Regions from separate parts of the Pseudoduganella albidiflava genome, predicted to be linked through region 3. Evidence: predicted binding sites of a transcription regulator. Region 3 holds the regulator's gene; each other region holds the start of a gene.
The links. The regulator LexA, encoded in region 3, represses DNA repair genes until DNA is damaged. The targets are predictions, from matches to a motif close to ACTGTATNNNNATACAGT.
Positions count from the first base shown of each region.

Region 1 (3,708 bases), 230 kb from region 3:
GCACGTCGGCCGTGGCACCCTTCTGGCGGCCCAGGAAGGCGGCCAGGTGGCGCGTGACCGCGGCATCCTGCGCATACGGCAGGCCCAGTTGCGTCAGGCCGGCGCGGGTGCGCACGGCGGGGCGGGCGGCCGCTTCCACTTTCGGGAAGAAGCCGTCGGTGATGAAGGTGGTGACTTCGTCGCGCGTCAGTTCGGTGCGGATCGAACCGCCGATCAGCTTCGAGCCGCGGCTCGGTACCACGATCGGCCAGCTCTCCGCGCTGGCGTCGGCCAGCAGGTTTTCCTTGGCGGCGCGGCAGCCGTAGGTCAGCGCGCGCAATTGCCACGGATCGAGCTGCGTGCCGTTGGCGGCCAGCTTGCGCGCCACCAGGTGCGCCAGCGCCAGGTCCATGTTGTCGCCGCCCAGCAGGATATGGTCGCCCACGGCCACGCGGTGCGGTTCCAGCACGCCGTCGCGCTCGGTGATGGCGATCAGCGAGAAGTCGCTGGTGCCGCCACCCACGTCGACGACGAGGATGATGTCGCCGGGTTTTACTTCCTTGCGCCAGCGGCCTTCGCTGCCCTGGATCCAGCTGTACAGCGCGGCCTGCGGTTCTTCCAGCAAGGTCATGGCCTGGTAGCCGGCGGCCCGGGCCGCCTCGGCGGTCAGTTCGCGGGCGGCCGGGTCGAACGAGGCGGGAATCGTCACCGTCACGGCCTGTTCGCCGAACGGTGCTTCGGGATGCGCGGCATTCCACGCCTGGCGCAGGTGGGCCAGGTAGCGCGTGGAAGCCGTCAGCGGCGAGACGCGCGTCACTTCTTCCGGCGCGTCGTTCGGCAGGATGGCAGCGCGGCGGTCCACGCCCGGGTGGCACAGCCAGCTCTTCGCGCTGGACACCAGGCGGATCGGCGTGGTGGCGCCGCGGCTGCGCGCCATTTCGCCGGCCACCGAGGTTTCCCCTTCGGCGCTCCACGGCAGCGCGAGCTCGCCGGGCGGCAGTTCATCGGGGTGCGGCAAGTACAGGAACGAGGGCAGCAGCGGCAGGTCCTCGACCGTGCCGGGTGCCGTCAACTGGGGCACGCCCAGCACCGACTGCCGGGTCTTCTCGCCATCGCTGCCGGCCAGGTCGACATACGACAGCGCGCTGTGCGTGGTGCCCAGGTCGATACCGATCGCATAACGGGGGGTGTTGCCTGGAGGCGTAATGTTTTCGTCGCTCACAGTTCCACCTCCGCCGGTGCCAGGATTTTCGCGTCGTGCGCTTCGGCCAGCTTCGGCAGGCGCACGGCCGTGGCGCGCCAGCCGCGGTGGCTCAGCGTGCCCTTGAACGGCGGCTTGCCGACCACGTTGCCGGTCAGGCGCACGGCGGCGGCATCGAAGCCTTCTTCCAGCGTCACGCGGCTGCCTTCGGCTTCGGCGCGCGCCGGTTCGATCGTGAAGTGTTCCTTGAGTACCTTGCTGCAGCCTTCGTGGACCACGCGGGCCGCCGCGCCGATGTCGGCATCCGAATAGCCGGCCAGGTTTTCCTGCGTGAAGTCGATCAGGCGTGCCTCGCGCTGCAGCAGCGACAGCAGTTGCAGCGCGGCATCCGGAGTCGCTTCGCGCAGCGGGGGCGCTACCGGCGCGGGGGCTGGCGCGGGTGCCGGGGCTGGCGCAGGCGCGGGCGCCGGTGCAGGAGGGGCAGCCACCGGGCCGATCTGGTCATTCTGGTAACGGCCGGCGAATTCGGCGTCGCCCAGCGTCTTGAAGAAAGCGCTGAAGGCAAGCGGGATCCTGGCCAGGAAGGACGGATTTTTGGTAGTCATATTGCTCGTGTGTGGTGGGTCCGGGTTGGCTCCGGACGGGCAATTGCGAATCATACCAGTTGGCGAACTGCCAAGTGCGTGCGGCGGTTGCACACCCTTGAAGAACGGCCTAGAATACTGTATATACATACAGTCATAGTGAAACGCTGGAGCGATCATGCACCGAGACAACTTCACCACGAACCACCTCGACAACGCTGGCAATGATCTAGCAGGCACCGACTTTGCCCACAACTTTGATCCACAAGCCGAGCAGGTCATGCTGATGCCCCGTTCGCTGCGCGCGCTGAAGGGCCGCGGCGCCGTGGCCAACGTGCAGGGGCGCTACGAAGTGGATGTGCGCGAAACCTTCGACGACGGCTGGCTGCGCGAGGAGGAAGAGCCCCGCGTCTGGCGCACCCAGGTCACCGACGAAACGGCGAAGTCGATCCTGTCGCGCAACCAGTCGCCGGACATCCCGTTCGGTGTCTCGCTGAACCCGTACCGCGGTTGCGAGCACGGCTGTATCTATTGCTTTGCGCGGCCATCGCACAGCTACCTGGGCCTGTCTCCCGGGCTCGATTTCGAAAGCAAGCTGTATGCAAAGGTCAACGCGGCCGATCTGCTGCGCAGCGAGCTGTCGAAGCCCGGCTATGCCGTGGAGCCGATCGCGCTGGGCGTGAATACCGATGCTTACCAGCCCATCGAGCGCGAGCTGAAACTCACGCGGCGCGTGCTCGAGGTGTTGCAGGAATGCCGCCATCCCGTCGGGCTGATCACGAAGTCGGCCCTGATCGAGCGCGATATCGATATCCTCGCGCCGATGGCGGAAAAGCGCCTGGCCGCCGCGTCGATCACGCTGACCACGCTGGACCCGAAGATCGCGCGCACGCTGGAACCGCGCGCCGCGGCCCCGGAGCGCCGGCTGCGGGCAATCCGCACGCTGACCGAAGCGGGCATCCCGGTCGGCGTGTCGGTGGCGCCGATCATCCCGTTCGTGACGGAACCGGAAATCGAAAAAGTGATCGAGGCCGCCTTCGATGCCGGCGCCATCCAGGCCAGCTACGTGGTGCTGCGGCTGCCATGGGAAGTCAACCCGCTGTTCCAGCAATGGCTGGAAGCGCATTTCCCGGATCGTGCCCAGCGCGTGATGAACCGCGTGCGTGAAATCCACGGCGGCAAGGACTACGATGCCTCGTTCGCCACGCGGATGGGCGGCCAGGGCCTGTGGGCGGACCTGATCCGGCAACGGGTGGAAAAAGCCATCCAGCGCTGCGGCATGGCCGGGCGGGGCACCCGGTTCAGGCAGCTCGATTGCACGCAATTCCGGCGCCCGCTGGTGGTGCCGCCGGTGGGAGCGAAGGCGAAGCGGGCGGAGGCGGTGGGGCAGATGAGCCTGTTCTGAGCCGGTTGCCGCGGTCGCGGCGCCGTATCGGTCCGTTATCGGTCCGTTATTTGGTCTGTTGTTTGGCGAGTCCGGCCAGGTGCCGCTCGATCGCGAACACATGCTCGTCCTCGTGCCCCATCTCCCTGAGCGCATGCGCCAGGTGCACCAGGTATTCCACGTTCGGCCCGCTGGGGCCGCGCGCGCCGGCGATCTGCCGCGCGATCACCAGTTCCGGCGCCTCGCCCAGGTAGGCGGCATTGTCGTGCCGGGCGATGTAGACCAGGCCTTCCTCGCTGCCGCCGCCGTCGAAGCGGATGTCGATCGGCAGCCGCAGGTAGCCGTTCTTTTCCCGGTGGTCGAGGTGCGTGAATTCTTCCGGCGTCACCAGGTAAGCCATGCCGTAGCAGAGCGCGCCTTCCTGGGGCACCAGCGTGACGACACGGCCCGGCGCTTCCAGCGTGCCGCGGTGGTCGTGCGAGCCTTGCCAGAAACGGCGCACCCAGCCGGCAATGCAGGCCGGGCGGCGTTCGAGGTAGGGGAAATCGGCTTTCCAGATC
Region 1 is NZ_CP036401.1:1,487,341-1,491,048, forward strand. It holds gene EYF70_RS06360 (Hsp70 family protein) at 1-1,201, opposite strand, end outside; gene EYF70_RS06365 (DUF2760 domain-containing protein) at 1,198-1,785, opposite strand; gene EYF70_RS06370 (PA0069 family radical SAM protein) at 2,045-3,169, shown strand; gene EYF70_RS06375 (gamma-glutamylcyclotransferase) at 3,216-3,708, opposite strand, start outside.
Region 1: a site for LexA is predicted at 1,902-1,919, ahead of EYF70_RS06370 (PA0069 family radical SAM protein). Genes of this name have one in related genera too.

Region 2 (3,708 bases), 1.0 Mb from region 3:
GAAAAGCCGCGCTGGATGAGGAAGCGCATCTGCTTGCTGCGCTCTTCGGCATCCTCGGCGACCTTGCCGTGGAACTTGCGCCGCCACACGTCGCAGCAGCGCGCCACTTCATCTTCGGCCAGGCCGGCCTTCAGGTCCTGCAACGCTTCACCCTTGACGCCATGGCTTTGCAGTTCGGCCAGGATGCGGCTGTTGCCATAGCGGGCCGAACGGCGGTGAATCAGGGATTCGGAAAAGCGCTCCTCGGACAGCCACTTGTTTTTTTCCAGCCAGTCGAGCAAGGCATCGATGTCGTCGCCCTCTTCCGCATGGCGCGCCAGCTTGCGGGCCAGTTCCAGGCGGCTGTGCTCGCGGGTGGACAGCAGGCGCAGGGCGCGGGCTTTCAGGCTGGGGGGTGGTGCGCGCATCGGGACGGGATCGGCGGGTGGGCAGGAGAAAAGCGGACAGTATAAAAAACATCGCCACCGCCGCAAAGCGGTCGGTGGCGATGAAGAGCTTTGGTCGGTGGCGATGAAGATCTTTGGTCGGTGGCGATGAAGAGCTTTTCAGGCCCAGGATCAGTCGATCGACTGAAGAGCCGGGCGGCCAGGCCGGGGCCAGGACCGGGGCCCGCGGCCAGCCGGCATTACTCGACGGCCTTCAGTTTCGGCGCTACTACTTCGCCTTCGGTCGGCGGCAGTTCGCGCACGCCCAGCGAAGCACGCACCTTGTTCTCGATCTCGCGGGCCAGTGCCGGGCGTTCGCGCAGGAACGTACGGGCATTGTCCTTGCCTTGACCGATGCGCTCGCCGCCGTAGCTGTACCACGAGCCGGACTTCTCGACGATCTTCGCTTCCACGCCCAGGTCGATGATCTCGCCTTCGCGGGAAGTGCCTTCGCCATACAGGATGTCGAAGTGCGCTTCCTTGAACGGCGGCGCGATCTTGTTCTTGACGACCTTCACCTTCGTTTCGTTACCGATCACCTCGTCGCCGGACTTGATCGAGCCGGTGCGGCGGATGTCCAGGCGCACGGAGGCGTAGAACTTCAGCGCGTTACCGCCGGTGGTGGTTTCCGGCGAACCGAACATCACGCCGATCTTCATGCGGATCTGGTTGATGAAGATGACCAGCGTGTTGGTGCGGTTGATCGTGCCGGTCAGCTTGCGCAGCGCCTGGGACATCAGGCGGGCCTGCAGGCCCGGCAGCGAATCGCCCATGTCGCCTTCGATCTCGGCGCGCGGCGTCAGTGCCGCCACGGAGTCGATGACGATCATGTCGACGGAACCGGAGCGCACCAGCGCATCGCAGATTTCCAGGGCCTGTTCGCCCGTGTCCGGCTGCGAAATCAGCAGCTCGTGCAGGTTCACGCCCAGCTTTTGCGCATAGGTGACGTCCAGCGCGTGTTCGGCGTCGATGAACGCGCAGGTGCCGCCGAGCTTTTGCATTTCGGCGATGGTCTGCAGCGTCAGCGTGGTTTTACCGGACGATTCCGGGCCGTAGATCTCGACCACGCGGCCACGCGGCAAGCCACCCACGCCGAGCGCGATATCCAGGCCCAGCGAGCCGGTGGACACGGTCTGGACTTCTTCCAGCGGGGCGGACGAATCCATCCGCATGACGGAACCCTTGCCGAACTGTTTTTCAATCTGAGCCAGCGCCGCGGCAAGCGCTTTGGCTTTTTCGGAGGCAGGTACTGCCGCTTTCTTGTCGTCCATGATTTCCTTGACCTTTAACTGTTCAATGATTCCGAATATTCCTGTGTGTACCGATCCGGTACAAGCAGTACTGTATATGTATCCAGTGGTTTGCGCAAGCGGAATCCAGCGTTTTTACAGTGCTTTTCCAATGGCCGTCGCACATTGAGTACAATGAAATTGCCTCAATGCCCGATTGCCAACATGCGTATTTTACTAGCCGAAGATGACAGCGTCCTGGCGGACGGACTCACGCGCTCGCTGCGCCAGTCCGGCTATGCCATCGACTGCGTGAAGAACGGGCAGGAAGCCGACACCGCCCTGTCCACGCAGGAATTCGACCTGCTGATCCTGGATCTCGGCCTGCCGAAGCTGCCCGGCCTCGAAGTGCTGCGCCGGCTGCGTTCGCGCGGCTCGCTGCTGCCGGTGCTGATCCTCACGGCGGCCGATTCGGTCGAGCAGCGCGTCACCGGCCTGGACCTGGGCGCCGACGACTACATGGCCAAGCCGTTCGCGCTGTCCGAGCTGGAGGCGCGCGTGCGGGCCCTCACCCGGCGCGGCCAGGGCGGCGGTTCCACCGTCGTCAAGCACGGCCCGCTCACTTATGACCAGGTGGGCCGCAGCGCCTACATCAACGACCAGATGCTGGACCTGTCGGCGCGCGAACTGGGCTTGCTGGAAGTCCTGCTGGCCCGCACCGGCCGCCTCGTGTCGAAGGAACAGCTGGTCGATCACCTGTGCGAATGGGGCGAGGAAGTCAGCAACAACGCCATCGAAGTCTACGTGCACCGCCTGCGCAAGAAGATCGAGGTGGGCGGCGTGCGCATCGCCACCGTGCGCGGTCTCGGCTACTGTCTCGAAAAATTCTCCAGCGCCGCCGCGGCCGAACCCAAGTGAATTCGCCGGCGGACCGCTCCGATGCGGCGTGGAGCCCTGCCCTCGAGGAAGAAGAGGAGATCCAGCACTCGCTGTTCGGCGAGATCCTGGACTGGATGCTGGCCCCGCTGCTGCTGCTGTGGCCGATGAGCATCGCCATCACCTACCTGGTGGCGAAATCGATCGCCAACCAGCCGTTCGACAACGCGCTGGAAGACGCCGTCACCGTGCTGTCGCAGCAGGTGCGCGAGGTCGACGGCACGGTCGAACACCGTCTGCCCGGCGCTGCGCGCGACATCCTGCGCGCCGACGACGTCGACAGCGTCTACTTCCAGATCCTCGGTCCGCAGGGCCGCCATCTCGACGGCGACCGCGACCTGCCCCGCCCCGCCCCGCAAGCGGAAGAGGACATGGCATCCCCCGGCGCCGTGCACTTCCGCAACGCCAACCTGCACGGCACGCCCATCCGCGTCGCCTACGCCTACGTCAACCTGGAAGAAGACGGCGAACGCCCGCCCCGGCTGGCGCTGGTGCAGCTGGCCGAGACGCTGGAAAAGCGCGCCAGGCTCGCCAACGAGATCATCAAGGGCGTGATCCTGCCCCAGTTCATCATCCTGCCAGTGGTGCTGGCGCTGGTCTGGTTCGCCCTGTCGCGCGGGCTGCTGCCGCTGGCCGAGCTGCAGGAGCGCATCCGCGCCCGGCCGATCGACGACCTGTCGCCGATCGCGCCCAACCAGGTGCCGGAAGAGATCACGCCGCTGGTCCGCTCGCTCAACGAGATGCTGGCGCGGCTGTCGCAATCGATCGAAATGCAGAAGCGCTTCATCGCCGATGCGGCGCACCAGATGAAGACGCCGCTGGCCGGCATGCGCATGCAGTCGGAGCTGGCGCTGCGCCAGACCGACCAGCATGAAATCCACCGCTCGCTGGAACAGCTGGCGAAAAGCTCGGAAGCCGCCACGCGCCTGGTCAACCAGCTGCTGGCGCTGGCGCGCGCGGAAAACCAGCCGCAGTCGGGCAGCGCGTTCGCCGCGCTCGACCTGGCCGACGTGGCCCGCAGCGCCGTGCGCGACTGGGTGCCGGCATCGTTCAACTACCGCATCGACCTGGGCTACGAAGGGCCCGATGCGCCCGTGCTCATCGACGGCAGCGCCGTG
Region 2 is NZ_CP036401.1:236,944-240,651, reverse strand. It holds gene recX (recombination regulator RecX) at 1-407, opposite strand, end outside; gene recA (recombinase RecA) at 626-1,696, opposite strand; gene EYF70_RS31325 (response regulator) at 1,880-2,572, shown strand; gene EYF70_RS00985 (sensor histidine kinase) at 2,569-3,708, shown strand, end outside.
Region 2: a site for LexA is predicted at 1,766-1,783, ahead of recA (recombinase RecA). Genes of this name have one in related genera too.

Region 3 (3,708 bases):
ATACGGATGCGCGCCAGCTGGCGTCGGTGTTCCAGGGCCGCGAGCCGGGCTTCCGCTACGGCCGCCAGGGCAATCCGACCGTCTCCGCGCTGGAGGAAAAGATCACCAAGATGGAAGGCGGCGTGGCCACGCTGTGCTTCGCCACCGGCATGGCGGCGATCGGTGCCGTGTTCCAGGCGCTGCTGCGTGCCGGCGACCACGTGGTGTCGTCGTCCTTCCTGTTCGGGAACACGAATTCGCTGTGGCAGACGGTGGCGGGGCAGGGCGTCGGCGTCGATTTCGTCGATGCGACCGATGTCGCCAATGTCGAAAGCGCGCTGAAGGACAATACGCGCATCGTGTTCGTGGAAACGATCGCCAATCCGCGCACCCAGATTGCCGACCTGGAGCGTATCGGCGCGCTGTGCGCCGCGAAGGGCATCCTGTACATCGTCGACAACACGATGACCACGCCGTACCTGTTCCAGCCGAAAACCGTGGGTGCCGGCCTGGTCGTCAATTCGCTGACGAAGTCGATCGCCGGCCACGGCAATGCGCTGGGCGGCGCGCTGACCGATACCGGCGCCTATGACTGGCAGCGCTTCCCGAACATTTTCGAGAACTACAAGAAGGCGGCGCCGGCGATGTGGGGCATCACCCAAGTGCGCGCCAAGGGCTTGCGGGACTTCGGCGCCTCGCTGGGGCCGGAGGCGGCGCACCACATCGCGGTGGGTGCGGAAACGCTGGCGCTGCGCATGGAGCGCACCTGCGCCAACGCCGTGGCCGTGGCGAACATGCTCGCGGCCGATCCACGCGTGGCGGCTGTGCACTATCCAGGCTTGCCGTCGCATCCCCAGCACGGTATCGCCACCGACCTGTTCAAGGCCTATGGCTCGCTGTTCAGCTTTGAACTGCGCGAGGGCATCGACTGCTTCGATTACCTGAACCGCCTGAGGATCGCCGTGCCGGCGTCCAACCTGGGCGATACGCGCACGCTGGTGATTCCCGTCGCGCACACGATCTTCTACGAGATGGGCGCCGAGCGCCGCGCGTCGATGGGGATTGCGGAATCGCTGATCCGCGTATCGGTCGGCATCGAGGATACCGCCGACCTGGTCGAGGATTTCCGGCAGGCGCTGGACGCATGATGCGCCGGCGCGACGGCCGCGGCTGGATGCCGCAACCGTCGCGCCGGCTGCAGCCCGGTGCCGCCGTGCTTCAGCAGGGTTTTCCGGGCAGTGTATTCACCGTGTCCAAGCCTCAGCCTGTCCCAGCCTCAGCCTGTCCAAGCGTCGGCTTGTCCAACCCTCAGCCTGTCCAAGCCTCAGCCTGTCCAAATCTGAGCCTGTCCAAGTACGAGCCTGTTCAAGCGGATGATGGACGAGAAGGGCAGCCCGGGTAACTGATACCCGGCCACCCAGTGGCCATCAATGCCAGGTGCGCAGCAGCCCGACGGCCAGCCCTTCCAGCGCGAACTCGTCTTCCGGCGTCACAGTGATCACCTTGAAGTCGGGATTTTCCGGCAGCAGTTCGATGGTGGAGCCGGTGCGGCGATAGCGCTTCACGGTGACCTCGCTGCCGATGCGGGCCACGACGATCTGGCCGTTCTTGGCGCTGTCCACCTTCTTCACGGCCAGCAGGTCGCCGTCCATGATGCCGACATCGCGCATCGATTCGCCGCGCACCTTCAGCAGGAAATCCGGTTTCGCCGAGAACAGGGCCGGATCGACGCTGTAGGTTTTTTCCAGGTTTTCCTGCGCCAGGATCGGCGAGCCCGCGGCCACGCGGCCGATCAGCGGCAACTGCATCAGCAATGCCGCCGGCACTTGCGGCAGGGAGTCGAAGCCGGACTGCGATGCCGCGGCTGATGCCGTGGACGATGCCGGGCGCGCCGCCCGATCGCCCAGCAGGCGGATGCCGCGCGAAGTGCCGGCGGTGATTTCGATCGCGCCCTTGCGCGCGAGCGCCTTCAGGTGCTCCTCGGCCGCGTTGGCCGACTTGAACCCCAACTCGGCGGCGATCTCGGCGCGGGTTGGCGGGAAGCCGGTGGACTCGATGGCATCCCTGATCAGGTTGAGAATTTGTTCCTGCCTAGCGGTGAGCTTGATCATGATGCGAATAGCCGTGAAATTAGCTGTGGATATGAACAGTCTGTATTTTTGTACAGTGCTAAAGGGAATGCAAGGGAAAACACCGCTGGAACATGAAATATTTGCGGAATCCGGCCGAAGGGCACGGTGAGCGGCGGAAATAGTCGAAAAAAGGGCGCCTGCCCTGGGGTTTCAGCCCTGCCGCGCAGCGCGGCGGAGCGCGCATTCACGGCCCCGCGGCAGGGGTGCGGGCCTTCCCGGTGGCTAGCAATCGCTGAAAATTCCTGCTATGCTTGCGGGCTTACCTCTTCCCACACCTGTCTTGACGCCAGGGTGGGCTATCAACAGTCCTTAAGGGAGTTTGCATGCGTCACTACGAAATCGTATTTATCGTCCATCCGGACCAGAGCGAGCAAGTGCCCGCGATGATCGAACGTTACAAAGCCAGCGTGACCTCGCGCGGCGGTAACGTGCACCGCGTGGAAGACTGGGGCCGCCGTCAAATGGCGTACTCCATCCAGAAGCTGGCCAAGGCTCACTACATCTGCATGAACATCGAGTGCGACAACGACACTCTGGTCGAACTGGAAACCGCGTTCAAATTCAATGATGCCGTGCTGCGCCACCTGACCGTCAAGATGAAGAAAGCGGAAACCGCTCCTTCGCCGATGATGAAGTCGGTCCAGCGTGAAGACGCCGCCAAGAGCCACCGCGCTGAAGCCGCGGCCGCTCCTGCAGCAGCTGCAGCCTAAATCCGGGGAGTCTTGCTGAACGAGCTGAGGTTCACCGGCCTGATCGCCGAGCGGGAAGTCATTCGCTACACCCCCGCCGGGCTGCCAATCGTGAATGCAGTATTGCAGCACAGTTCGCAGCAGGTCGAGGCAGGCATTGCCCGCCAGACGGAATTTGAAATCGCCGCGGTCGCCGCGGGAGAGATTTCAGGCCGTTTCAGCGCCGCGCCACTGGGAGGTGCCTACGAATTTTCGGGGTTCCTTGCCAGGAAAAGCCGCAACAGCAAGAGCCTGGTTTTTCACATCATTGATTTTCGTGCCGCCTGAGAGCGACACAATATTTAGATACAGGAGCCTAAAATGGCATTCGGTAAAAAGTTCGACAAAAACAAAGCCAAGCTGAAAGAAAAGCGCAAACAGCAGAACCCGCTGTTCAAGCGTAAGAAGTTCTGCCGCTTCACCGCCGCTGGCGTTGAGCAAGTCGATTACAAAGACGTCGACACCCTGAAAGATTTCATCCAGGAAAACGGCAAGATCATGCCGGCACGCCTGACCGGCACGAAGGCGCACTACCAGCGTCAAGTGGATACCGCGATCAAGCGCGCGCGCTACCTGGCCCTGCTGCCGTACACCGATCTGCACCACGCCTAATCGGCAGCAGTACAGATAGAACTGGAGAACATTATGCAAATCATTCTGCTGGAAAAAGTTATCAACGTCGGCAACCTGGGCGACGTGGTGAAGGTCAAGGACGGCTACGCACGTAACTTCCTGATCCCGCAAAAACTGGCACGCCGCGCCACCACGGCCGCAGTGGCCGAGTTCGAAACCAAGCGCGCCGAACTGGAAAAAGCCGCCGCTGAAAAGCTGGCTGCCGCACAAGGCCAGGGCGAAAAGCTGAACGGCAT
Region 3 is NZ_CP036401.1:1,261,499-1,265,206, forward strand. It holds gene EYF70_RS05365 (cystathionine gamma-synthase family protein) at 1-1,127, shown strand, start outside; gene lexA (transcriptional repressor LexA) at 1,407-2,090, opposite strand; gene rpsF (30S ribosomal protein S6) at 2,435-2,821, shown strand; gene priB (primosomal replication protein N) at 2,837-3,127, shown strand; gene rpsR (30S ribosomal protein S18) at 3,161-3,451, shown strand; gene rplI (50S ribosomal protein L9) at 3,485-3,708, shown strand, end outside.

Region 4 (3,708 bases), 1.1 Mb from region 3:
GCCGGTATGCAGGGAGGCGCCATCCCACAGCACGGTGGCCTCGGGCGTGGCGATCATCCAGCTGGTCTTGCCCATGCGTTTCGCGAAGTGCTGCGCCACCTGGGGCAACACGTCGTGCGCGGGCTCGAACCACGCGACGAAGCGCGGCGCGCCCGCTTCTTCGGGACGCTCGCGAAAGCGCAGGTAGGCATGCATGTCGTGTTCTTCATGCCGCACGGCCCGGACCATGCCGGCAAGGCGTGCACCGTCTTCATCCGCCATCGATATGACCTCGTGTTCGCCAGCGTGCCAGCGCCACAGCACGCGGTAAAGGAAGGCCCAGCGGTCGTGGGCGCGATAGCAGGCGGCGCCTTGCAGCATCTCCATCAGTCTGCGGGAGATACGCGGCTGCGCACCGGCTGGAAGATTCAGGGGCGGCGGGTCCGATCGCTCATCGGGGTTATGAGTTTCCTCACTGGCCAACTTACTTGCCAAACTGCTTGCTGGTTCGATTGCACCTTCAACTGCCGACTCGGTTACTGCCTTGCTACGTGCTGCAACTTCTACTGCGACTTCAACTGCTGCTTCATTTACATCTACATCAACTGCCACTTCATTTACTGCCACTTCATTTACTGCCACTTCATTTACTGCCACTTCAACTGCTACTTCAACTGCCACTTCATTGACTGCTACTTCACTTGCTACTTCACTTGCTGCTTCGGCTATTGCCTTACTGCCCGAGTCGTTCACCAGCTCACCTACAGCCATGGGAGGCATTGCACTCAGCAGGTCTCCGCCGCCTTCCTGCAAGACCCATTGTACGTATTCGGGCGGAATGCGGCGCACGATCAGGGCCCGCGCGGCGGCGCGCCATTCGCCGAACGAGGTGGCCACCACCGGCTGGCCGGACAGCACGCGTGCCACCACATCCACCTGGCCGCCTGTCATGCGGCCTGCAGTTCCGGGAACAATGCCATCTGCTGCGGCACGTCGGCCATGGCCCGGCGCAGCGTATCGGACGACGTGGTATCGCGCGCCGGCCGGTAGTCGGCGGTGACGATGAATGGCGCCACTTTCTTCATGCTGCAGCGCAGGCGCGCAAGGTCGGCCCAGCGCACTTGCCTCATGCGGCGCAGCTCGACGATGCGCTGCGCGTTGCGGATGCCGATGCCGGGGATGCGCGCGATCATCTGTGGCTCGGCGCGGTTCAGGTCCATCGGGAAGTGTTCGCGGTGCGCCAGTGCCCAGGCCAGCTTCGGGTCGATGTCGAGCGACAGGTTGCCCGATGCGGGCAGCAGTTCCTTCGCCTGGAAGCCGTAGCTGCGCAGCAGGAAGTCCGCCTGGTACAGCCGGTGCTCGCGCAGCAGCGGCGGCGGTGCCAGCGGCACGCTCTTCGGGCTTTCCGGAATCGGGCTGAAGGCGCTGTAGTAGACACGCTTGAGCTTGTAGCTGCCGTACAGCGTTTCCGCCGTGGTAAGGATGCGTGCATCGTCGCTCGCATCGGCGCCCACGATCATCTGCGTGCTCTGCCCCGCCGGCGCGAAGGTCGGCGACCGCGGCTCCGCTTCCTTCTCGTCCAGCTTCAGGCGGATATTACCCATCGCCAGCTTGATGGTGTGGACGTTCTTCTCGGGCGCCAGTTTCTGCACGCTGTCCTGCGTGGGCAGTTCGATGTTGACGGACAGCCGGTCGGCATAGCGGCCGGCCGCCTCGATCAGCGCCGGGTCGGCATCGGGAATCGTCTTCAGGTGGATGTAGCCGCGAAACTGGTGCACTTCACGCAGCTCGCGCGCGACGGCGACCAGCTGTTCCATCGTGTAGTCGGCGGACTGGATGATGCCGGAGCTGAGGAACAGGCCGTCGATGTAATTGCGCAGGTAGAAGTCGACGGTGAGCTTGACCACTTCCTGCACGGTGAAGCGGGCGCGCGGCACGTTCGACGTGCGGCGGTTGACGCAGTACTGGCAATCGTAGACGCAGAAATTGGTCAGCAGGATCTTCAGCAGCGATACGCAGCGGCCGTCCGGCGTATAGCTGTGGCAGATGCCCATGCCGTTGGTGGCACCCAGGCCATCCTTGCCCTCCGACGAACGCTTCGGCGCGCCACTGCTGGCGCACGATGCATCGTATTTCGCCGCATCGGCCAGGATTTCAAGTTTGTCGTTCAGCTCCATGTTCGGCACCCAACTGTACAGATATACAGTATACCGAAGTCCTGTTCAGGACACCGTACGGGCGTGGCAAAAAGCGGGTCAGGCGCGGTTCAGAGCACCAATTCGGTGGTGGCCTATATGCTGGAATGTGCAGTTGAATCGCATGCATTCACCCCAGCAGCAAGGGCTGGGGTCAGGGTGGAGTACTGGCTGGTAGGCCAGTACCGCTACGCCGGCAAGGAGCGATGCTCCTTGAAACCCCGGCTACGCCCCGGCGGGGTGAAGCAGGGGTTTCGCGAAGCATGCTTCGCGCCTGCGGAACGGTGCTGGCATGCAGGCCGGCATTCCTTCCTGACCCCGGAATTTGCTCTTGGGGGGCTTATCTAAGCGGCGTTACGGACAGTCCCTGATTTGAGCTTCTGCTTTGCGGCGCGTTACGCGGCGCTGTAGTTGTTGGACAGCCGGTCTTTCAGCTTCTCCTGCAGTTCGGAGAATTGCGTGATCGTCATGCCCAGGTCGTGCAGGTGGCCGTCGTTGATGCCGTAGACCCAGCCATGCACGGTCACTTGCTGGCCGCGGTCCCACGCGTCGCGCAGGATGGTGGTGGAACTGACGTTGACGACCTGCTCGACCACGTTCAGCTCCACCAGCTTTTCGCTGCGCACGCGTTCGTCGAGCACGGTGCCGAGGTAGCGTTCATGCTTCTGGCTCACGTCCGCCACGTGGCGCAGCCAGTTGTCGACCAGGCCCACGCGGGCGCCGGTCAGCGCGGCGTGCACGCCCTTGCAGCCGTAGTGGCCCACGATGATCACGTGCTTTACCTTCAGCACTTCGATCGCGAACTGCAGCACGGAGAGGCAGTTCAGGTCGGAGTGGACGACGACGTTGGCGATGTTACGGTGCACGAACACATCGCCCGGCAGCAGGCCAAGCAGTTCATTGGCGGGAACGCGGCTGTCGGAACAGCCGATCCACAGGTATTCGGGAGAAGCCTGGTTGGCCAGGCGCTGGAAGAATTCCGGGTCGCGCGCGACCATCGAATCGGCCCAGCGGCGGTTGTTGTTCAGCAGTTCCCGCAGGTCGGAGGGCTTGGTATCGTTCATGATGCTCCTTTCAGACGTGACAAGGCCGCCGGTTGCAGGCCTCACAACGCGGCGGCCGTAGATACAAATGCCAGTTTACCCGATTAATGCCCGGTCGGCCGAACGTACTTTTTTGGTAGCGGTCACTCGATACGGGCTTCCGCCCGCATCGACAGCCTTATTCGAAGAAGTCCTTGACCTTGTCCATCCACGTCTTCGATTGCGGGCTGTGCTTCGAGCCGCCCTCGGTCGTGGCGCGTTCGAACTCGCGCAGCAGTTCCTTCTGCTTGTCGGTCAGCTTGACCGGCGTTTCCACGGCCACGTGGCAGAACAGGTCGCCCGGATAGCCGGAACGCACGCCCTTCACGCCCTTGCCCTTCAGGCGGAAGGTCTTGCCGGACTGTGTACCTTCGGGAACGGTGAACGACACCTTGCCGGACAGCGTGGGCACTTCGATTTCGCCACCCAATGCCGCCTTGGCGAACGAGATC
Region 4 is NZ_CP036401.1:184,278-187,985, reverse strand. It holds gene EYF70_RS00780 (UdgX family uracil-DNA binding protein) at 1-366, opposite strand, end outside; gene EYF70_RS00775 (putative DNA modification/repair radical SAM protein) at 927-2,156, opposite strand; gene can (carbonate dehydratase) at 2,570-3,238, opposite strand; gene dnaJ (molecular chaperone DnaJ) at 3,396-3,708, opposite strand, start outside.
Region 4: a site for LexA is predicted at 2,169-2,186, ahead of EYF70_RS00775 (putative DNA modification/repair radical SAM protein). Genes of this name have one in related genera too.